Linked DNA regions of Myxococcus xanthus. The protein of the gene in region 1 interacts with the protein of each later gene in a pairwise test. Links are inferred from orthologs where the notes say so. Each region holds a gene or a part of one and is shown in the gene's direction. Other genes may lie near its edges. The genes, in order: BHS09_RS25680 and BHS09_RS16230.

Region 1 (8,576 bases):
GAAGCGGCCCAGGCCGAAGCGGATGGAGCTGTGCGCCAGCTCCTCGTCCACGCCCAGCGCGCGCAGCACGTAGGAGGGCTCCAGGGAGGCGGACGTACACGCCGAGCCGGAGGACACCGCCACGTCCTTGATGCCCATCATCAGGGACTCACCCTCCGCGTGGGCGAAGGAGATGTTGAGGTTGCCCGGCAGCCGGTGCTCCATCGAGCCGTTGATGATGGTCATGTCCAGCGCGTCCGTGAGGCCCTTGCGCAGCTTCTCACGCAGGCGAAGGATGCGCGCCGACTCCTCGGGCAGCTCCTTGCGAGCCAGCTCGGCCGCCATGCCAAAGCCGACGATGGCCGACACGTTCAGCGTGCCGGAGCGCATGCCGCGCTCGTGACCGCCGCCGTCGATGATGGGCGCGATGCGCACGCGCGGCCGGCGGCGCACGTACAGCGCGCCAATGCCCTTGGGGCCGTACATCTTGTGCGAGGTGATGGAGGCCAGGTCCACCTTCATGGCCTCCACGTCGAAGGGCACCTTGCCGATGCCCTGCACCGCGTCGCAGTGGAAGAGCACGCCCTTGGAGCGGCACAGCGCGCCAATCTCCGCGACGGGCTGGACCACGCCAATCTCGTTGTTGGCGAACATGATGGAGACCAGGACCGTCTTCGGCGTCATCGCCGCAGCCAGCTTCTCCAGGCTCACCCGGCCGTCGGGCTCCACGTCCAGGTAGGTGACGCGCGCGCCTCCGGTGGGCAGCTCGGCCCACTTCCGGTACGTCTCGTCGGAGTCCACGTCGTACTTCGCCAGCAGCTCCGACTGGTTGTCCTCGGTGACGTCCTGGCCCGCCAGCTGCGCCAGCCGCAGCAGCTTCAGCTCGTCCAACCGCTCCTGCCGCACGCGCTCCAGGCGCTTGCAGGTGTCCAGGATGGCCTTGTGCTCCGTCTTGAGGGTGATGATGTGGTCACCCTTGGACTTGTAGAACTCGATGACGCCCTTGATGGCCAGGTTGTCGGACTCGGTGGCGCCCGAGGTGAAGACGATCTCCTGCTCGGCCGCGCCGATGAGCTCGGCCACCTGCTGCCGGGCCTTGTTCACCGCCGCCTCGGCCTTCCAGCCGAACACGTGATTACGGCTGGCCGCGTTACCGAAGTCCTCTCGCAGGTAGGGCAGCATCGCCTCCAGCACCCGCGGGTCCAGCGGGGTGGTGGCGTGGTTGTCCATGTAGATCGGCAGCTTCACCATTGCTTCCAACACCTTCCTGGAGGGGACGTCGACCGGCGCCTCGGAGCGCCTTTGCCGCAGGGGAGCCTACACCGTCACACCTGAATGTGGACCGGACTGGTCAAATATAAAAAGGGGCGCCTTCGGGTCAAGCGAACATCAGGAGCGCTGCGGGTGTGGGTGCGTGCTCCCAATAGGACGTCTTAAGTCAACGCCGCGCCGTCGTGGATCAGTCCGGGCGCGCCGTCCTGGGACGAGGTGCCCCAGAATGGCGCACGCCCTCCGGCCAACCTCTTGATTTCCCGGCGAGCCCCTCCCTGGCCGGCCGCCTGCACGGGTGGGGGCCACCACAGGGAGGCACGCACATGAGCGCGAAGCAGACGGCCCGCACGAAGGAGGCGCAGGAGACGGGGGAGGGCGGCGGGAGGACCCACCTGGCCCGGATGGACGGAGGGGGTGGAGGCAAGCTGGAACAGCCGCGCTACGTGGACGGGTGGCGTGCCGGCAAGCCCGCGGAGGATCCGGAGAAGATGAAGCGCTGGGGGCTCGTCACCGCGCGGCCCAGTGAGTTCCTGGTCCACATGCGGCGCGGCCGGGTGCGGGAGGTCAGCGGCCAGGGCGCCAGCTGCTTCAAGCTGCCGGGGGACTCGGTGGCCATTGTCCCCACCAGCATCCAGCGACTCCAGTTCACCGCGGACCAGGTGACGCACGAGAAGGTGGGCGTGCAGGTGACGGGTCTGGCGGTGTACCGAATCTCGGACCCGCTGGTGGCCTTCCGCATGCTCAACTTCTCCTTCCCGGAGCGCGCGCAGGAGAAGCTGGCGGAGCTGCTGCGGGAGATGTTCGTCGGCGCCGCGCGGCGGCTGGTGGCGAACATGTCCGTGGAGGAGTGCCTCTCCAAGCGCAAGGAGGGCATCGCCGCGGAGCTGGTGCGGGAGATCGCGCCGGTGCTGTCGGGCCGGGGTCGCCTGGAGGACCAGACGGACGCGGGCTGGGGCGTCATCCTGGACACGATTGAAATCCAGGACGTGCGCGTCCTGTCCTCCACCGTCTTCGCCAACATGCAGGCGCGCTTCCGTCATGAGCAGGAGCGGCAGGCGCGCGAGGCGGAGCTGGCCAAGGAGCGCTTCGTCCATCGCGAAGAGACGGAAGCCGAGCGGCAGCTGAGCCTCCAGCGGCTGGCGGCCGAGGAGGAGGTGCGCCAGACGAAGCAGACGGCGGAGGAGCAGGCCCGGCTGGAGGCGTTGGCGGTGGAGGCGCGCGTGGCCGAGGCGAAGCTCGCCCAGGAGCGCACGCTGAAGCAGGAGCAGGCCACCGTGGAGCGCGAGGTCGCGCTGGCCAAGATGGCCGCCGAGCAGGAGGTCCGCCAGAAGAAGCAGGTGGCCGACGAACAGGCGAAGCTGGACGCGCTGTCCGCGGAGTCCCGTCTGGCCGACGCGAAAGTCGTCTCCGAGCGGGCGCTGGCCGTCAGCCGCGCGCAGGTGGAGATGGAGAAGCTCCAGCGAGAACAGGACGCGGAGGTCGCGCGCCAGCGCGTGGCCCTGGAGAAGCTCAAGCGCGAGCAGGACACGGAGGCCGGGCGCGCGAAGCTGGAGCTGGAGAAGCTGAAGCTGGCGCAGGAGTCCGAGGCCGCGCAGGCGAAAATCGAGCTGGTGCGGCTCCAGCGCGCGCAGGAGGCGGAGAACGCCAAGGCGCAGATGGAGCTGGCGCGGCAGCAGCGTGAGCAGGAACTGGAGCTGTCACGCCAGCGGCACGAGCAGGAGGTGGAGCTGGCGAAGCTGCGCCGCGAACAGGAGGAGGCCGGCGCGAAGGCCCAGCTGGAGCTGGAGCGTCTGCGCCGTGAGCACGAACAGGCCACCGCGTGGCACGAGGTGCAGATGGCCGCGCACCAGCAGGAGGCCGAACGGCTCCACGCGGAGCTCCAGGTGGTGCAGGCCCGGCGGTTCATCGTGGAGACGGAGGTGGCCATCGCCGAGCTGAGTGTGCGCAAGGACCAGGCGCAGCAGGAGCTGGAGCTGGGCAAGGCGCGCGCGCTGCGCGACATCGAGAACAGCGTCAGCCCGGAGGTCATCCAGATGACCCTGGCGCAGCAGCTCCCCCAGGTGGCCGCGGCCTTCCAGCAGAAGATGGGCGAGGTGCACGTCACCGCGGTGGATGGGGCCAATCCGTTTGGTTACATCGCCGCGGCGGTGGAGGGCGTCATGGGGCTGGCACGCTCCGCCGGACTGAAGACGCCTGCTTCCCCGCTTGCTCCTCCTGCGCAGTAGCCCGGGGCCCCGGGCCTGCGTATACAGGGGGCCTGGGACCACGGAGTCACGCGCGCATGGATGCGAAGAAGCTCGGAGTGATGGCGGTGCTGGCCGGAGTGGCGGTGGCCGTGGTGCCATGGCTGCTGCCCACGGGCCCCAATGCCAACCTGGATGCGGCCCGGTTCCTCGAATCTGGCAGCCTCGCGGTGGGCGCGGCGGTGGTGTTCGCGGGTGGGTTGCTCACCGCGCTGACGCCGTGTGTCTATCCGCTCATCCCCATCACCGTGTCCGTCTTCGGCGCGCGCAAGACGGAGGGCCGGGGCCGCGCGCTGCTCCTGACGTCCTCCTACATCGTGGGCATGGGCGTGGTGTTCAGCGCGCTGGGCGTGTTGGCGGCGAAGACGGGCCAGGCGTTCGGGTCGATGCTAGGGCACCCGGCGGTGGTGACGGGCCTGGCGGTGTTCCTGCTGCTGCTGGCCACGTCCATGTTCGGCGCGTTCGAGCTGGCGCTGCCGTCGTCGTTCCAGACGAAGCTCAACGCCGTGGGCGGCGCGGGTGTGGCGGGCGCGTTCCTGATGGGCAGCGTGTCCGGCTTCCTGGCGGCGCCGTGCACCGGCCCGGTGCTGACAGGCCTCTTGGCCTTCGTGGCGAAGTCGGCCAACACCACGCTGGGCGCGTCGCTGCTGTTCGTCTACGCGCTGGGCATCGGCGTGCCGTTCTTCCTCATCGGCGTCTTCACCGTCCGGCTGCCGCGCGGCGGCGTGTGGATGGAGTGGGTGAAGAGCGTGCTGGGCATCATGCTGGTGGCCCTGGCCTTCAGCTACCTCAAGGACGCCTTCCCCTGGGCGCGGGACGTGGTGAAGGGGCTGGGCCTTCAGGTCGGCCGGGTGCCAGGAGCCGTCATCGCCGCGCTGCTGGTGGTGGTGGGCGTGGCCCTGGGCGCGGTGCATCGCTCGTTCAAGGAAGGCGCGCGGGAGTTCTCGTTCAAGGCGCTGGGCGTGGCGCTCGTCGTCGCGGCGCTGGTGCTGCGCGGCGGTGCGCTGGACGCGGGCCCGGTGGGCACGTTGTGGGTGAGCCTGGGGCTCGCCGAGCCGCCGCGCGCACCGTCCTGGCAGTGGCACCACGTCATGCCGGCGAAGCAGGCCACCTTCTCCCCGGAGGCCTTCGACCAGGTTCTCGCACAGGCGAAGGCGGAGGGCCGGCCGGTGCTCATCGACTTCTTCGCGGACTGGTGTGCGGCCTGCAAGGAGCTGGACCGCGACACGTACCCCGCGCAGCAGGTCATCTCCGAGTCCGACGAGGGGCGCTTCCTCAACATCAAGATTGACGCGACGAACAGCGAGGACTCGCTGGACGCGTTGCTGGAGCGCTTTGGTGTGGAGGGCTTGCCCACCGTGGCGTTCATCTCGCCGGAGGGCAAGGTGCTCACCCAGCCACGTGTTACCGGCTTCCTGGCGCCCAGCCCCTTCGCCACGGAGATGAAGAAGGCGCGCTGCACCGACGTCAACGCTTGCTGACGGCGGAGGCGCTCACGAGATTTTCGCTGGAGGGTGCCTCTTCGCTGACGCCTGGACCCGAGGTCCTTTCGGCGCGGCCTGCTTTACCGACGCCAACGCCTGCTGTGCGTTGGTGCGCGTCAGTCCTCTTCCGACACGTCCTTCATGCCATGGGCCCGGACCAGCGAGCCTGCCGGAGCGGACTGCTTCACCGCGGCCAGCAGCGAGGCGGAGCTCACGACGCCGATGATGACGATGACCAGCGTGTGCACCAGCACTGCGGGGCCCCGGCGCGTGGCGGCTCGGGCGGATGCTCGCGACGTGAAGAGGGACAGGAGCCACACACCGGTCATCACCGCGGGCCCCAGGAACGCGCCGAGCGGCTTGGGCGTGAACCCATCCGGTTGGCCCTGGAAGTTCCAGTGGGTGGGCACCGGGTCCGGCAGCTTCGAGTAGAGCGCCCCGGCGATTCCCACGGCGGCGACGATGGCGACGGCATTCACCACGTGGGCGATGCGGGTCTTCATGGCGCGGTCTCCGGAAGGAAGCGGGCTCGCAGCTCGGGCGTGGGGATGCGGCACTGCGCTTCCCGGCCGAACCAGCGGTAGCGGTTGCGCGCGATGATTCGGTAGACGAGGTCGCGCAGCGGCCGGGGCACCACGATGAAAGCGTAGAGAAACCGCCACGGCCCCTTCAGCATCCGCGCGACGCGGAGCGCGGCCGTGGACCGCTCGTACAGCTTGCCGTCCTGCAGGAGGACGAAGCTGTCCGGTTCCTCCTTGGGCACGACGCCATGAGGCGCCAGCAGCGCGGCGGCCCGCTGGGACTGCAGCGCCGTGAAGCGGATGCGCGCGTCCGGGTCCCGGTCGATGATGAAGAGGACCGTGCCGTTGCACAGGTTGCACACGCCGTCGAAGAGGACCACGGTGTCCGAGGGCTGGGCGCGGGTCATGATGCGGCAAGTCTAACAGCCCACACCGTCGGGTGACGCCGAAGAGGCGAGGGAATTCCAGGCGGGTGTCCCTGCAGCCGCGCCCGTGCATGAGTGGTGTCAGACCCCGGTGTTTCCTTCCCTGGCGCCGCCCTTGCAGAATGTTCGGACATGCCCTCGCCTCCCATCGCTCCCCGACTCCTGGAGTTATCCGCCCACGCCCTGCTGTGGAGGCGGAGCAAGCAGTTGATGCTCCAGGCGAACCGGTTGGTGCGGTGGTCCGCGACCCCAGAGCGCTGGCCGCGCCCGCTCCTGGCGCCCACTCACGAGAAGGGCGTGCTCCTCGGCTCGCACACCGTGAATCTGGAGCGCGCGGACTCGGACGCGGACCCTGTGCTCGAAGCGGGCAAGCAGCACAACGTACGTCTGGCGGCGCCGGCCTTCGATGGCCTCCTCCTCGCTCCGGACAGGCCCCTTTCTTTCTGGCGCACGCTGGGCCGGCTGACGGAGCGCAAGGGTTACCGGCATGGGCTGGCGCTGAGCGGTGGCTGTCTCACCCCGTCCATCGGGGGCGGCATCTGCCTTCTGGCCAATGCGCTCTTCGAGTTCGCCGCACGCCAGGGCTGGCACATCCTGGAGCGCTGGGGGCACACGATGGAGGCGGTACCCCCGCCGCCAGGCGCGCTGTGGGGAATGGATGCCACGGTGGCCTGGCCCTATGTGGACCTGGTGGTGGCGCCTCGTGAGGGACCGGTGCGGCTCGGTGCCCGCGTCTCGGACGGGAAGCTGCGGCTCTCCATCCATGGGGCGGACGCCCCCCGGACACGCTCACGGCTGTGGTCCGAGGACGAGTCCCTTCTCGAGCTTCCCGAGGGAACCCTGCGCATCAACCGCGTCGTGCGCCGAGTCGAAGACACCGGTTCTGGCGCCGTGCTCGAAGAGCGCACCATCGCCGAGAACCGGCGACGCCTGCTGAACCCCGAGGCGCGGAAGCGGACGTGCCTGACGTGCGGGGAGACCGCATGCCACGCCCGCGTCGAAGTCCCACGGTCGGAGGCCCGGGCGCCATGAACCTGGTTCTCGCACCGGAGCCCGCCCCCTGGCTCTCCCACCTCGCATCGCTGCTCACGCGCGAGGCAGAGGTGCTGGCCCCCTGGGCGCTGCCGAGACTGCCCGATTGGGGCCCCCTTCCCACCCGCCTGCGCCACGCCTGGACCCGCCGGACGCTGCCGGTGCCCGAGGGCTTCCGCGTCTGGGGGCTGCCAGGCTGGGGGGCCGTGGAGGCGGGGATGCGCGTCGCGGCGCGCTCGACGGCGGCGACACTGCAGGCCCGCTTCACCCTTCGCAAGCGATGGGCGCAGGCGGCCTCTGCGCTGCTTCCGGCGTCGGTGGAGACGGTGCTCGCGCCAGCGCTCGGTGCCCGGGAGGTCTTCGCGGTGGCCCGCCGCCGGGGCGCGCGCTGCGTGCTGGTGGAGGACCTGCCCTCGTTGAGGGCACTGCACGCGGACCTGGACGCCGCGGCCGCGAGACACCCGGAGGAGGCCTTCCTTCGCAACCATCGCGCCTCCGCGGAGGACGTCGCGCGGCAGGAGGCGGAGCGCGTCCTCGCGGATGAAATCTGGGTGCGAGGCGAGCTCGCCCTCGAGCGGTTGCGGCTGGCCGGACACGCCCCGGAGAAGCTCCGCAGGCTGCACTTTCCATCGGACCGCGAACCGCCCCAGGCGCCCCAGCACCACGGCCCGCACGTGGCCCTCCTCGCCGGGCCCGCTCTCGCGCGCGGCGGACTGCGAGAAGCCTTGGCGGTGCTCGACGAACGGCCCCAGTGGAGCCTCTGGGTGCGCCCCGCCGAGGGCACGGACCCACGACACCTGAACCACCCGCGAGTGCGGAAGGTGACGGCTCAGGTCCAGCGCACGCTCCAGCAGGTGGACGTGGTGCTCGCGCCAGCGTGGTGTGAGAGCCATCTGAGCGAGCTGGCGCAGGCACGGGAGCAAGGCATCCCCATCATCGCCACGGACCGCGCCGCGGGCTTCTGGCCCTGTCGGGCGATTCCTCGCGGCGATGTGCCCGCCCTCATCGCCGAACTGGACGCGCTGACCGCGCGCTGAAGCCCACGCCTGTTGGCGCCAACCCCATCCTGAGTGGACTGTTCGTGCTCAGCGCGAAGCGCCGGCCGGGGCGGCCCCTTGCAGTCGAGCGCGCTAGGTGTGCCGTCCCCGGCTCGCGAGGACGCGGTCAATCATCTGCTCGTGCAGCGCGTGGAGCGGTTGGGCGACGTGTTCGCCCTCCAGGTACGCAAGCGCACCGGCGATGGCCTCCAGCGTGGACATGCCATCCGGGTGGGGCGGGCGACGCAGGCGCCGCGAGTCCGGAGCGGGCGGTGGCAGCTTCAAGCCGGGCAGTCGCCGCAGCGCGGGGACTCGCTGCACCATGCGGCGTGCTTGTCCCCAGCTCCCATCCAGGATGATGAGCCTGCTGGGCAAGGCCGCACCGGGCTCGGGCTCTTGGTGCGCGTCCGGGAACAGCAGCCACGTGTCATCGCCCTCCAGGACGGAGGCGTCGAAGGGGACGCCCGGCGAGCCATAGGAGACGATGCTGCACCGGGGAATGGCGAGCGCCGCCATGCGCGCGGTGTTGGTGGATTTGAGCGTCTCTTTGTGGTGCCGGACGATGAGCAGCTCCGTGCGCGTG
Region 2 (8,712 bases), 2.5 Mb from region 1 along the record:
TTGGCCATCCTCTTCGCCAGCGTGCTCGCCCTGGGCGAGTCGTTCCGCGTCGAGTCGGAGAACGCGTGCATGGACGGCATCCGGCTGGCGCCCGCCGACGCCCGCGCCATCTTCCTGTCCAAGGCCCTGGGCAACACCCTGCTGCTGACGGCCCTGGGCGTCCTGCTGGTGCCCGTCATGGTGGCCCTGTACGGGGTGCGCATCGTCACCAGCGTGGTGGACCTGGGGCTCATCCTCCTGCTCGGCAGCCTGGCCTTGAGCGCCCCAGGAACCGTCTACGCTGCGATTTCAAGCAATGCCCGGGCACGGGATGTGCTCCTGCCGTTGCTATTGTTCCCGCTGGTCATCCCAGCCCTCCTCTCCGCGGCCAAGGCGACCACGCTCGTACTTCAGGGAGACCCCATGCGTCAGTTTGACTCATGGGCGGGGCTTTTAGGCGGATTCAATCTGATTTATTGGGGCGTAGGCTTCTTGCTGTTCCCGCGGATCATCGAGGACTGACGGATGGGAAAGTTCATCAAGTGGGGCCTGCCGGCGCTGGCCCTGGTCGTTCTCGCCGCGGGGTGGTGGCTGGGACTGGCGTGGGCACCGCCGGACCGTGAGATGGGTGACGTGCAGCGCATCATGTACGTCCACGTCCCGCTCCAGTGGGTGGCCATGGTGGCCATGGCCATCAACTTCGGGGTGGCCATCAGCTACCTCATGAAGGCGAGCTGGAAGCTGGATGCCGCCGCCGAGGCGTCCGCGGAGATTGGCCTGGTGCTGGGCACCGCGGGGATGATCACCGGCGCCATCTGGGGCCGGCCGACCTGGGGCGTCTACTGGTCCTGGGATCCGCGCCTGACCTCGCAGGCCATCATGCTGGTGACGTACACCGGCTACCTGGTGCTGCGGCGCTTCGTAGAGGACCCGGAGAAGCGCGCCACGTGGAGTTCGGTGGTGGCCATCATCGGCGCCATCAACCTGCCCATCGTGTGGTTCTCCGTGCGGTGGTGGCGCAGCCTGCACCAGGTGCAGTCCACGCCGAAGACGGTGGACCCGGAGATGACGCTGGCCCTGCGCGTTTCGGCGTTCGGCATGCTGTTCCTCACCCTCTGGTTCCTGGTGCTGCGCTACCGCCAGGCCCTGGCCGAGCGCCAGGCAGAGGTGGCCCTCCCGGATGCGCTGCCGTCGGACCTCGCCGCCGCGGGTGGCGCCAACTCCTCGGGGGTGGCCTGAACATGATGACGCTTTCCACGCAGATGCTGTGGCTCCTCGCGGCGGCGCCCGGACAGGTGGGCAGCGGCCGCATCGTTGGCGGCTGGGGCTATGTCTGGGCCTGCTACGGCATTACAGTCGCCATGCTCGTTCTCTACGCTGTGTCCCTGTGGGTTCGTCGGCCCAAAGCCCCCACCGACGCCAAGGAGTGAGTTGCCATGTCCCCCGTCGCTCGCAACCGTCTGATTGCCCTGGGGGCCCTGCTCGTCGCGGGGGCCGGCCTGGGATTCGTGGCCTTCGGCAACATCGGTGAGAACCTCGTCTACTACTGGAGCCCGTCGGAGATGCTGGGCCAGGGTGACAAGGCGTACTCGGCCACCATCCGCCTGGGTGGCGTGGTGGAGGCAGGCAGCATCCAGTGGAACGCCGAGCACACCACCCTGCAATTCCGCGTGGCGGATGACGTCAAGGAAGGCGCGCCCAGCGTGCTGGTGCGCGCCACGGAGACGCCGCCGCAGATGTTCCGCGACAAGATTGGCGTCGTCGTGGAAGGCACCTACGACAAGTCCGGCGTCTTCAGCTCCAACCGGCTGATGGTGAACCACTCCAACGAGTACCGCGCCCCCAAGGAGGGTGAGGATCCTCGTCAGTGGCAGGAGACGCTCTCCGACGCCACCGCCATGGGTGCGAAGTGAACGGAACCGTTGGCTACGGCCTGGTGCTCGGAGGGCTCGCGTTCGCGGCCTTCGGCGCGCTCGTGGGCCTGGTGAGCGGCCTGCGTCGTAGTGACGCGGGCTTCCCGTGGGTGCTGCGCGCGGTGTGGGGCTTCGCCGCCTGCATGGTGGGCTCCAACCTGGTGATGGTCCACGCGCTCGTCACGCACGACTTCAGCGTGCGCTACGTGGCGCAGGTGGGCAGCCGGGCCACGCCGCTGGTCTACACCATCGTCTCGCTGTGGAGCGCCCTGGAGGGGTCCATCCTCTTCTGGGGCCTCATCATGGGCGGATACATCGCCGTCTTCGCCTTCATCCACCGGCGCGAGCACGCGCGGTACATGCAGCTGGCGCTGGGCACCATGCTGGCGGTGGGCGTCTTCTTCGCCTTCCTCATCGCGGGCCCGGCCAACCCCTGGGGCGCGGTGACCCCGGTGCCGGGGGACGGCCCCGGCCCCAACCCGCTGCTGCAGAACCACATCCTGATGGTCATCCACCCGCCCATGCTGTACCTGGGCTACGTGGGCATGACGGTGCCCTTCGGCGTCGCGGTGGCGGGCCTGCTGCGCGGCGAGATTGGCGAAGCGTGGATGGCGCCCCTGCGGCGCTGGACGCTGGTGGCGTGGCTCTTCCTGTCCATTGGCATCATCCTGGGCGCCTGGTGGGCCTATGCCGTGCTGGGCTGGGGCGGCTACTGGGCGTGGGATCCGGTGGAGAACGCGTCCTTCCTGCCCTGGCTGACGGCGACGGCGTTCATGCACTCCACCATGGTGCAGGAGCGCAAGCGGATGCTGAAGCTGTGGACGCTCAGCCTCGCGCTCGCGTCCTTCGTGCTCACCATCCTGGGCACGTTCATGACGCGCTCGGGCATCTTCAACTCGGTGCACTCGTTCACCCAGTCCGACATCGGCCCCACCTTCCTGGTGTTCCTGGGCGTCCTGCTGGTGCTGTGCGTGGGCCTGCTGGCGGTGCGCGGTCCGCTGCTGGTGCCGGAAGGCCAGCTGGCCTCGCCGCTGTCTCGCGAGGCGAGCATCCTGGTGAACAACCTGGTGTTCGTCGCCATCACCTTCACGGTGCTGCTGGGCACGCTGTACCCGCTCATCTCCGAGGCGGTCCGCGGCGTGCGCGTGAGCGTGGGTGAGCCGTACTTCAACAAGATGGCGGTGCCGGGCGGCATCGCGGTGCTCTTCCTGATGGGCGTGGGCCCGGTGCTCCCCTGGGGCAAGCCGGATCCGGCCACGCTGCGCCGGCAGTTCATCATCCCCTCCGTGGTGGGGCTGGTGGTGACGGCGGCGTGCTTCGCGGTGGGCCTGCGCGGCGTGTACCCGCTGATGACCTTCGGTCTGGCGGGCTTCGTCACCGTCATCACGGTGCGGGAGCTGGTGGCGCCGGTGCGGGTGCGCATGTCCGAGCGCAAGGAAGGCTTCGTCGCCGCGCTGACCACCAGCGCGCTCAAGGCCCAGCGCCGCTTCGGCGGCTACGTGGTGCACCTGGGCATCGTGCTCATCATCGTCGCGGTGGCCGCGTCCTCCGCGTACGTGAAGCACACCTCCGGCACGCTGAAGAAGGGGCAGGTCATCGAGCTGGGCGGCTACCAGATGAAGTACCTGGGCCTGGTCAGCGGCGAGGAGCCCCACCGCACCTACGTGGCGGCGCGCATGGAGGTGACGTCCCCGGGCGGCAAGGTCTCCGAGCTGAAGCCGCGGCTCAACTACTACGAGCGCAGCACGGACCCCATTGGCACCCCCGGTGTCCGGGAGACGCCGGCCGAGGACCTCTACGTGTCGCTGATGGCCTTCTCCGAGCAGGCCGGCACGGCGAGCATCAACATCTGGGTCTTCCCGCTCGTCGGGTGGATCTGGTGGAGCATCCCCCTGCTGGTGCTGGGCACCCTCATCGCGCTGTGGCCGCGCCGGAAGGCCGCCGTGGCCATGGCGGGCGCGCCGGCGGTGGGCCCATCCCCGCTCACGGGTGGTGACGCCGAGCGAGGGGCCGCCTGATGAAGGGCTGGCGTTACACGCTGGGCTTCGTGGTCCTCTGCGCGGGCCTGCTCTTCGTGTTGTTCAAGGGCTTCGGGCGCAACCCGCACGAAGTCCCCTTCATGATGAAGGGCAAGCCGGCCCCGGACTTCGGGCTGCGCGCGCTGGACAGCGGAGAGAAGGTGAGCCTGGCCGACCTGAAGGGCCGGCCGGTGGTCATCAACTTCTGGGCGTCCTGGTGCGGCCCGTGCCGCGTCGAACACCCCGTGCTGGAGTGGGGCGCGCGGCAGTACGGCTCGCAGGCGGTGTTCCTGGGGGTGGTGTTCCAGGACACCGACGACAACGCGCGCGGCTTCCTCCAGCAGTACGGCGCCAGCTTCCCGCAGCTGGTGGATCCTCGTTCGCGGATGGCGCTGGACTACGGCGTGGCGGGCGTGCCGGAGACGTACTTCATCGACCCCAACGGCATCATCCGGGGCAAGCATGTGGGCCCTATCGACCCGCAGACGCTGGCCCTGCGCATTCAGGAGCTGTCCACGCCCTCCGCCCCCGCCGAGGCAGCGCGGAAGTAGCCCCTGTCGTCCCAACGAGGTGGCGGTATGCGGTGCCTGGAGTGTGGTGAAGACTCCAATTCCCGGTTGCGGTACTGCGAGAACTGCGGGGCGACCATGCCCGAGCCGCCCAAGGGAACGGGCGCCCGGGCCGCGCTCCGCTCTTCGCGGCCCCAGCGTGACCTGGCGGAGCCCGCCTATGCGGCGGACATTCTCGAGGAGGCGGATGAGCACTCGCGGCCCTATGTCGTGAGTAACGCACCCGAGCTTCCGCCCGAGGACAAGACGGACCCGGGCCAGTCCGCCCCGCCCTACGACGGGCCGAAGTGGCTGGCGCACGTGCCGGCCCACTCGCCCACGGTGCTGGGCATCATCGTGGTGGGCTGCGCCGTCTTCCTGTCCGCCCTGCTCTCCTCCTCTGGCGTGGGCCTCCTCGGGACGCTGCTGGCGGTGGTGAGTGGCACGGTGCTGGTCGCACGCGAGCTGCGCGCCGCGGAGCAGTCGCCTGGCTTCACCGAGCGGATGCCCGCGGTGCTGATGACGCCGGAGGCCGCCGCCACCGCCACCACGGTGATGGTGGCGCTGGCGCTGCGCGCACTCAGCCCGGGCGTGCTACCGCTCCTGATGGTGGCGGGCGTGGGGCTGGTGGCCCATGACCAGTATCGCAAGGTCATCGCGGGAGAGGACGGCGTGGGCGCGTACTTCGAGCCCCGGCAGCTCCTGGCGATGCCGCGGTTGTTGGGCCTGGGCGGCGTGGCGGTGTGCCTGCTGGCGCTGTTCGCGCCGTGGGGCACGGCGAAGCTGGACCTGGGCGTGCCGGACAACGCGCCAGTGCCCCAGGGCCCGCCCGAGCTGCGCGTCATCGCCACGCAGCGGCCCACCGACGACATTCTCTACAGCTACGGCGGCGGCGTCACCCACCTGCGCGGCTGGGATTTGCCCGCGTCGGTGGTGGTGGAGCTGGCGCTGCTGGCCGTGCTCGCCCTGCTGGCGCTGCGTCCGGAGGTGGAGCGCCCGTCCTGGACGCGCTACCTGCCCGCGGGCGCGGTGGCCCTGTCGCTCGCGTTCGCGGGGCTGAACATGCGCCTGCTCCCCGGGCCCTTCGTCTTCGTCTTCGGCCTGGGCGCGGTGGGCTTCCTCGCGGTGCAGCACCTGCGCGCGGCTCGCGCCGCCGAGCTGCCCCCGCGGCAGTACGAAGAAGAAGTCGAAGAGGAAGGCTGAGCCGGGTCAGCCCGCGAAGGGCACCGGCGCGACGCCGCGGACGCCCGGTGTCAGCTCGAAGAGCCCACCGGCCAGCGGTTGGGCCTCGAGTTCCTCCGCGCTGAGCCCATCCCGCCCGGTGGTGACGAACAGCCGGTCCAACGCGTCCCCGGCGAAGGCGACACTGGTCGTCTTCGCCACCGGCAGCCGGTACTCGGCCAGCCACGCGCCGTCCGGAGAGAAGCGGCGCACGCAGCCCCCTCCGTAGAAGGCAATCCACAATCCGCCCTCCGCGTCGACCGTCATTCCGTCGGGGAAGCCGTGGGGCTCGTCGAAGTGGAGGAACTCCCGGCGACGGGAGGCCGCGCCGTCCGGGCTCAGGTCGAAGGCGTAGGTGACGCGCCGGGGCGAGTCGTTCACATAGAGGGTCCGCCCATCGGGGCTGAAGGCGGGGCCGTTCGTCACGGTGTAGCCCTCATCGATTCGAGCGAGGTGTCCCTGGGCGTCGAACCGGTAGAGCCCGCCGGTGGGCGCCTTCTCGTGGTCATCCATGGTGCCCACCCAGAAGCGGCCTTGTGGGTCCACCTTCCCGTCATTGCAGCGGTTGTGGGGGCGCTCCGGCTCCGGGTCCAGCAGCCGCTCCAGGCGCGCGCTCCGGGGCTCGTAGAAGGCCAGGCCTCGCTCCGTCCCCGCGATGAAGCCTCCACTCCGCCGGGGCGCGAGCGAGGCGATACGCAAAGGGGTGTCCCAGCTCGCCTGGGCACCGCTCTGGAGCTCCAGCCGGTGCACCTTGCGGCCCGGGATGTCGAGCCAGTAGAGCGCGCCCTCGGTGGCCATCCAGAAGGGGCCCTCGCCGAGCACGGCTCGTGCGGGCCAGATGCACCTGGCTTCGTCGTGCCTGGCAACGTCCGTGGTGCGCATGCGTGGCTCCTCCAAGAAAGCGAGACTCAACGTCCGTGGCCAAGATAGACACGCCGTACGCGCCGGGCATGCACGCGGCCGCGAACGTGGCCTCGTCGCGCAGCGATCACTCCGGCTCGCCCGGCTGGCCATGCATGCGTCCTCTGACTGACCCACCAGGTTGAGGTCCGTTAACCCGACGCACAGAACAGGGTTATCCCAGAACTTCCGGTGATAGAGGGCGCTCCGGGTTCCCGTACCTTGGGCACGCCTTCAACGACGCACAGACACCATCGCGAATCCAGGCACGGGGGGAGCGCGGCATGGTCAGTCCGAGGACGGCACCAATCCGGACAGGAAACACCAGTACCTTCATCTTGAAGCAGCGACGGCTGCACCTGGTCCTGTTGGATCCACAGGAAGTGCCCTACGCGGATACGGAGTACGTGCTCACGGTCGGCCGCACCGAGCACTGCGGCAGGACGGCGGCGGATGGCTCGCTGAGCCACGAAGTCCCGGGCCTCGCCGCGGGTGAGTTGCTGGTGAAGCTGTCCAAGCCGCCAGCGCCGCCGCCCCGCCGGAGCGCGCCTCCCGCCGCCGCCAAGGGCGTGCCTCCGCCCTACCCACCCGCCGTCGCCGATGAGGACTTTCCGGACGCCGCGCCCGCCGCCGCCGCGTCCGAGCCGGTGACGCTCCGCTGGGCGCTGCAGCTCCAGTCGCTCCCGGGATTCGAGTCCGACGCCCTCCGGGCCGCGCAGGAGCGGTTGCACAACCTGGGCTACGCCATTGAAGGTGAGCGCGGGTCGCCCGGAGCCTCGACGAAGTCCGCCGTGCGAGCGTTCCAGCGCCGCCATGGCCTGCCAGAAACGGGACAGCTCGCGGACATCTCCCGCGAGCTCATCCGCCTGCACGACGCCTGAGGCCCCCACCCATGGCACGCATCTCACTGACGGCCAGTGTCGCCCTCGCTGCGCCCGGAGGACGCAACCGCAACCGCCTCCGTCCCGCCAGCCATGGCGTCGCGGACTTCCGGCTCCGCAGCCCTGGAGGTCCCCAATCCCGCTGCCACCGCCCCGTGCCCTTCCCCGCGCTGACAGGGGGTGATGACGGCTTCCACTTCGCGCCCGAGGTCGAGCCGGTGGAGTTGACGTGGCGCCTGCTCAATACAGGCGGGCTGGTGCGCGCCGGAAAGCTGGAGCTCTTCACGCGCTACCGCACGGCGCCGCTGTGGTCGCGCGAACTCAGCCGCGAGGAGCTCGTCCAAGGCGAGCACCGGTGGAAATGGGATGGCCGCGTGCCCGAGTCGGAGACATTCCCAGATGGCGTCGTCACGGTGGAGCACTCGCCGTACAAGCTGAAGCTGACGCTCCAAGGCAGCGGACTGGCGCAGGCGCCCGTGGCGTGGACGTTCTTCCACGTCCTGGTGGCGGGCGTTGACCTGGAGCTGGGTGAGCCTCGGGTGCTCTCGCGACCACGCGACCGTGAGCTGACCCAGTCGTTGAAGCGGCTCCCCGCGCCCGGCGAGAAGGCTGAAATCCGGCTGGTCGGGAACGCCTTCAAGACAAAGCCGTCGGAGATGTCCGATGACACGGACCACCAACTGCACCGCAAGCACTGGGGTAGCGGACCGGAGCTTCCGCTGTTCGCCCGAGCCTGGCTGAAGGACTCGCGCGGCAACCGGGTGGATGCGCCGAAGGCCCTGGGCCGCGTGCGCTTCCTCTGGGACTGGGAGGACGAGACGGAGGCCATCGAACACCATGCCCCCACGGCCCGGGCCTTCCTCAAACATGCGCTGGACCGTCACTGTTCGACGTCACAACCCAAGGGCGACAACGCGCACCGGGACGTGGGCGGCAAGCGCGGTGCGCCGTCGTCGGCGGTGTTTCCCAGGCAGGCAGGCTACGCGCCCCAGGCCGAGCCCCGTGACGGCGTCTTCCCCTTCCGCGTCACGCCCTGCAACAAGCGCGGCTGGGCGGCCTACAGCCAGGCCTGGACCACAGGGGCCTTCGCGGGACGCACAGGCGTGGTGTTCCAGCCCTCCAGCATCGCGGGAGACGCCTGGCGAGTCACCGTGCAGCTTGCCTATGACCGCCGCAGGGATGGCGGCGTGGTGCTGGACGTGGACGACGATGGACCGCTGCCCGCCGCCGTGCGCGCCGCCACCGGCGTCTT

The links.
Region 2: the proteins of BHS09_RS25680 (region 1) and BHS09_RS16230 interact in binary tests that used the Escherichia coli proteins (3 or more experiments, as listed by UniProt). The link is inferred for Myxococcus xanthus from one-to-one orthologs.

Annotation. Positions count from the first base shown.
Region 1 is NZ_CP017174.1:6,312,916-6,321,491, reverse strand. What follows is about bases 2,890-5,753. They hold BHS09_RS25680 (protein-disulfide reductase DsbD family protein), read left to right. Parts: upstream 2,890-3,532; coding sequence 3,533-4,975; downstream 4,976-5,753. Other genes in these bases: BHS09_RS25670 (thiol-disulfide oxidoreductase DCC family protein), read right to left, coding at 5,478-5,753; BHS09_RS25675 (DUF1648 domain-containing protein), read right to left, coding at 5,095-5,481; BHS09_RS25685 (SPFH domain-containing protein), read left to right, coding at 2,890-3,476. Also shown: BHS09_RS25690 (IscS subfamily cysteine desulfurase), read right to left, coding at 1-1,227; more of BHS09_RS25685, read left to right, coding at 1,575-2,889; more of BHS09_RS25670, read right to left, coding at 5,754-5,906; BHS09_RS25665 (VanW family protein), read left to right, coding at 6,057-6,956; BHS09_RS25660 (hypothetical protein), read left to right, coding at 6,953-7,993; BHS09_RS25655 (tRNA-uridine aminocarboxypropyltransferase), read right to left, coding at 8,087-8,576. UniProt on the Escherichia coli protein: Required to facilitate the formation of correct disulfide bonds in some periplasmic proteins and for the assembly of the periplasmic c-type cytochromes.
Region 2 is NZ_CP017174.1:3,830,183-3,838,894, reverse strand. The notes cover bases 2,686-5,685. They hold BHS09_RS16230 (TlpA family protein disulfide reductase), read left to right. Parts: upstream 2,686-3,909; coding sequence 3,910-4,461; downstream 4,462-5,685. Other genes in these bases: BHS09_RS16220 (SMP-30/gluconolactonase/LRE family protein), read right to left, coding at 5,668-5,685; BHS09_RS16225 (zinc ribbon domain-containing protein), read left to right, coding at 4,558-5,661; BHS09_RS16235 (heme lyase CcmF/NrfE family subunit), read left to right, coding at 2,686-3,910. Also shown: BHS09_RS16255 (heme exporter protein CcmB), read left to right, coding at 1-501; cytochrome c biogenesis protein CcsA, read left to right, coding at 505-1,218; BHS09_RS16245 (heme exporter protein CcmD), read left to right, coding at 1,221-1,409; BHS09_RS16240 (cytochrome c maturation protein CcmE), read left to right, coding at 1,416-1,892; more of BHS09_RS16235, read left to right, coding at 1,889-2,685; more of BHS09_RS16220, read right to left, coding at 5,686-6,561; BHS09_RS16215 (peptidoglycan-binding domain-containing protein), read left to right, coding at 6,918-7,460; BHS09_RS16210 (hypothetical protein), read left to right, coding at 7,472-8,712. UniProt on the Escherichia coli protein: Involved in disulfide bond formation. Catalyzes a late, reductive step in the assembly of periplasmic c-type cytochromes, probably the reduction of disulfide bonds of the apocytochrome c to allow covalent linkage with the heme.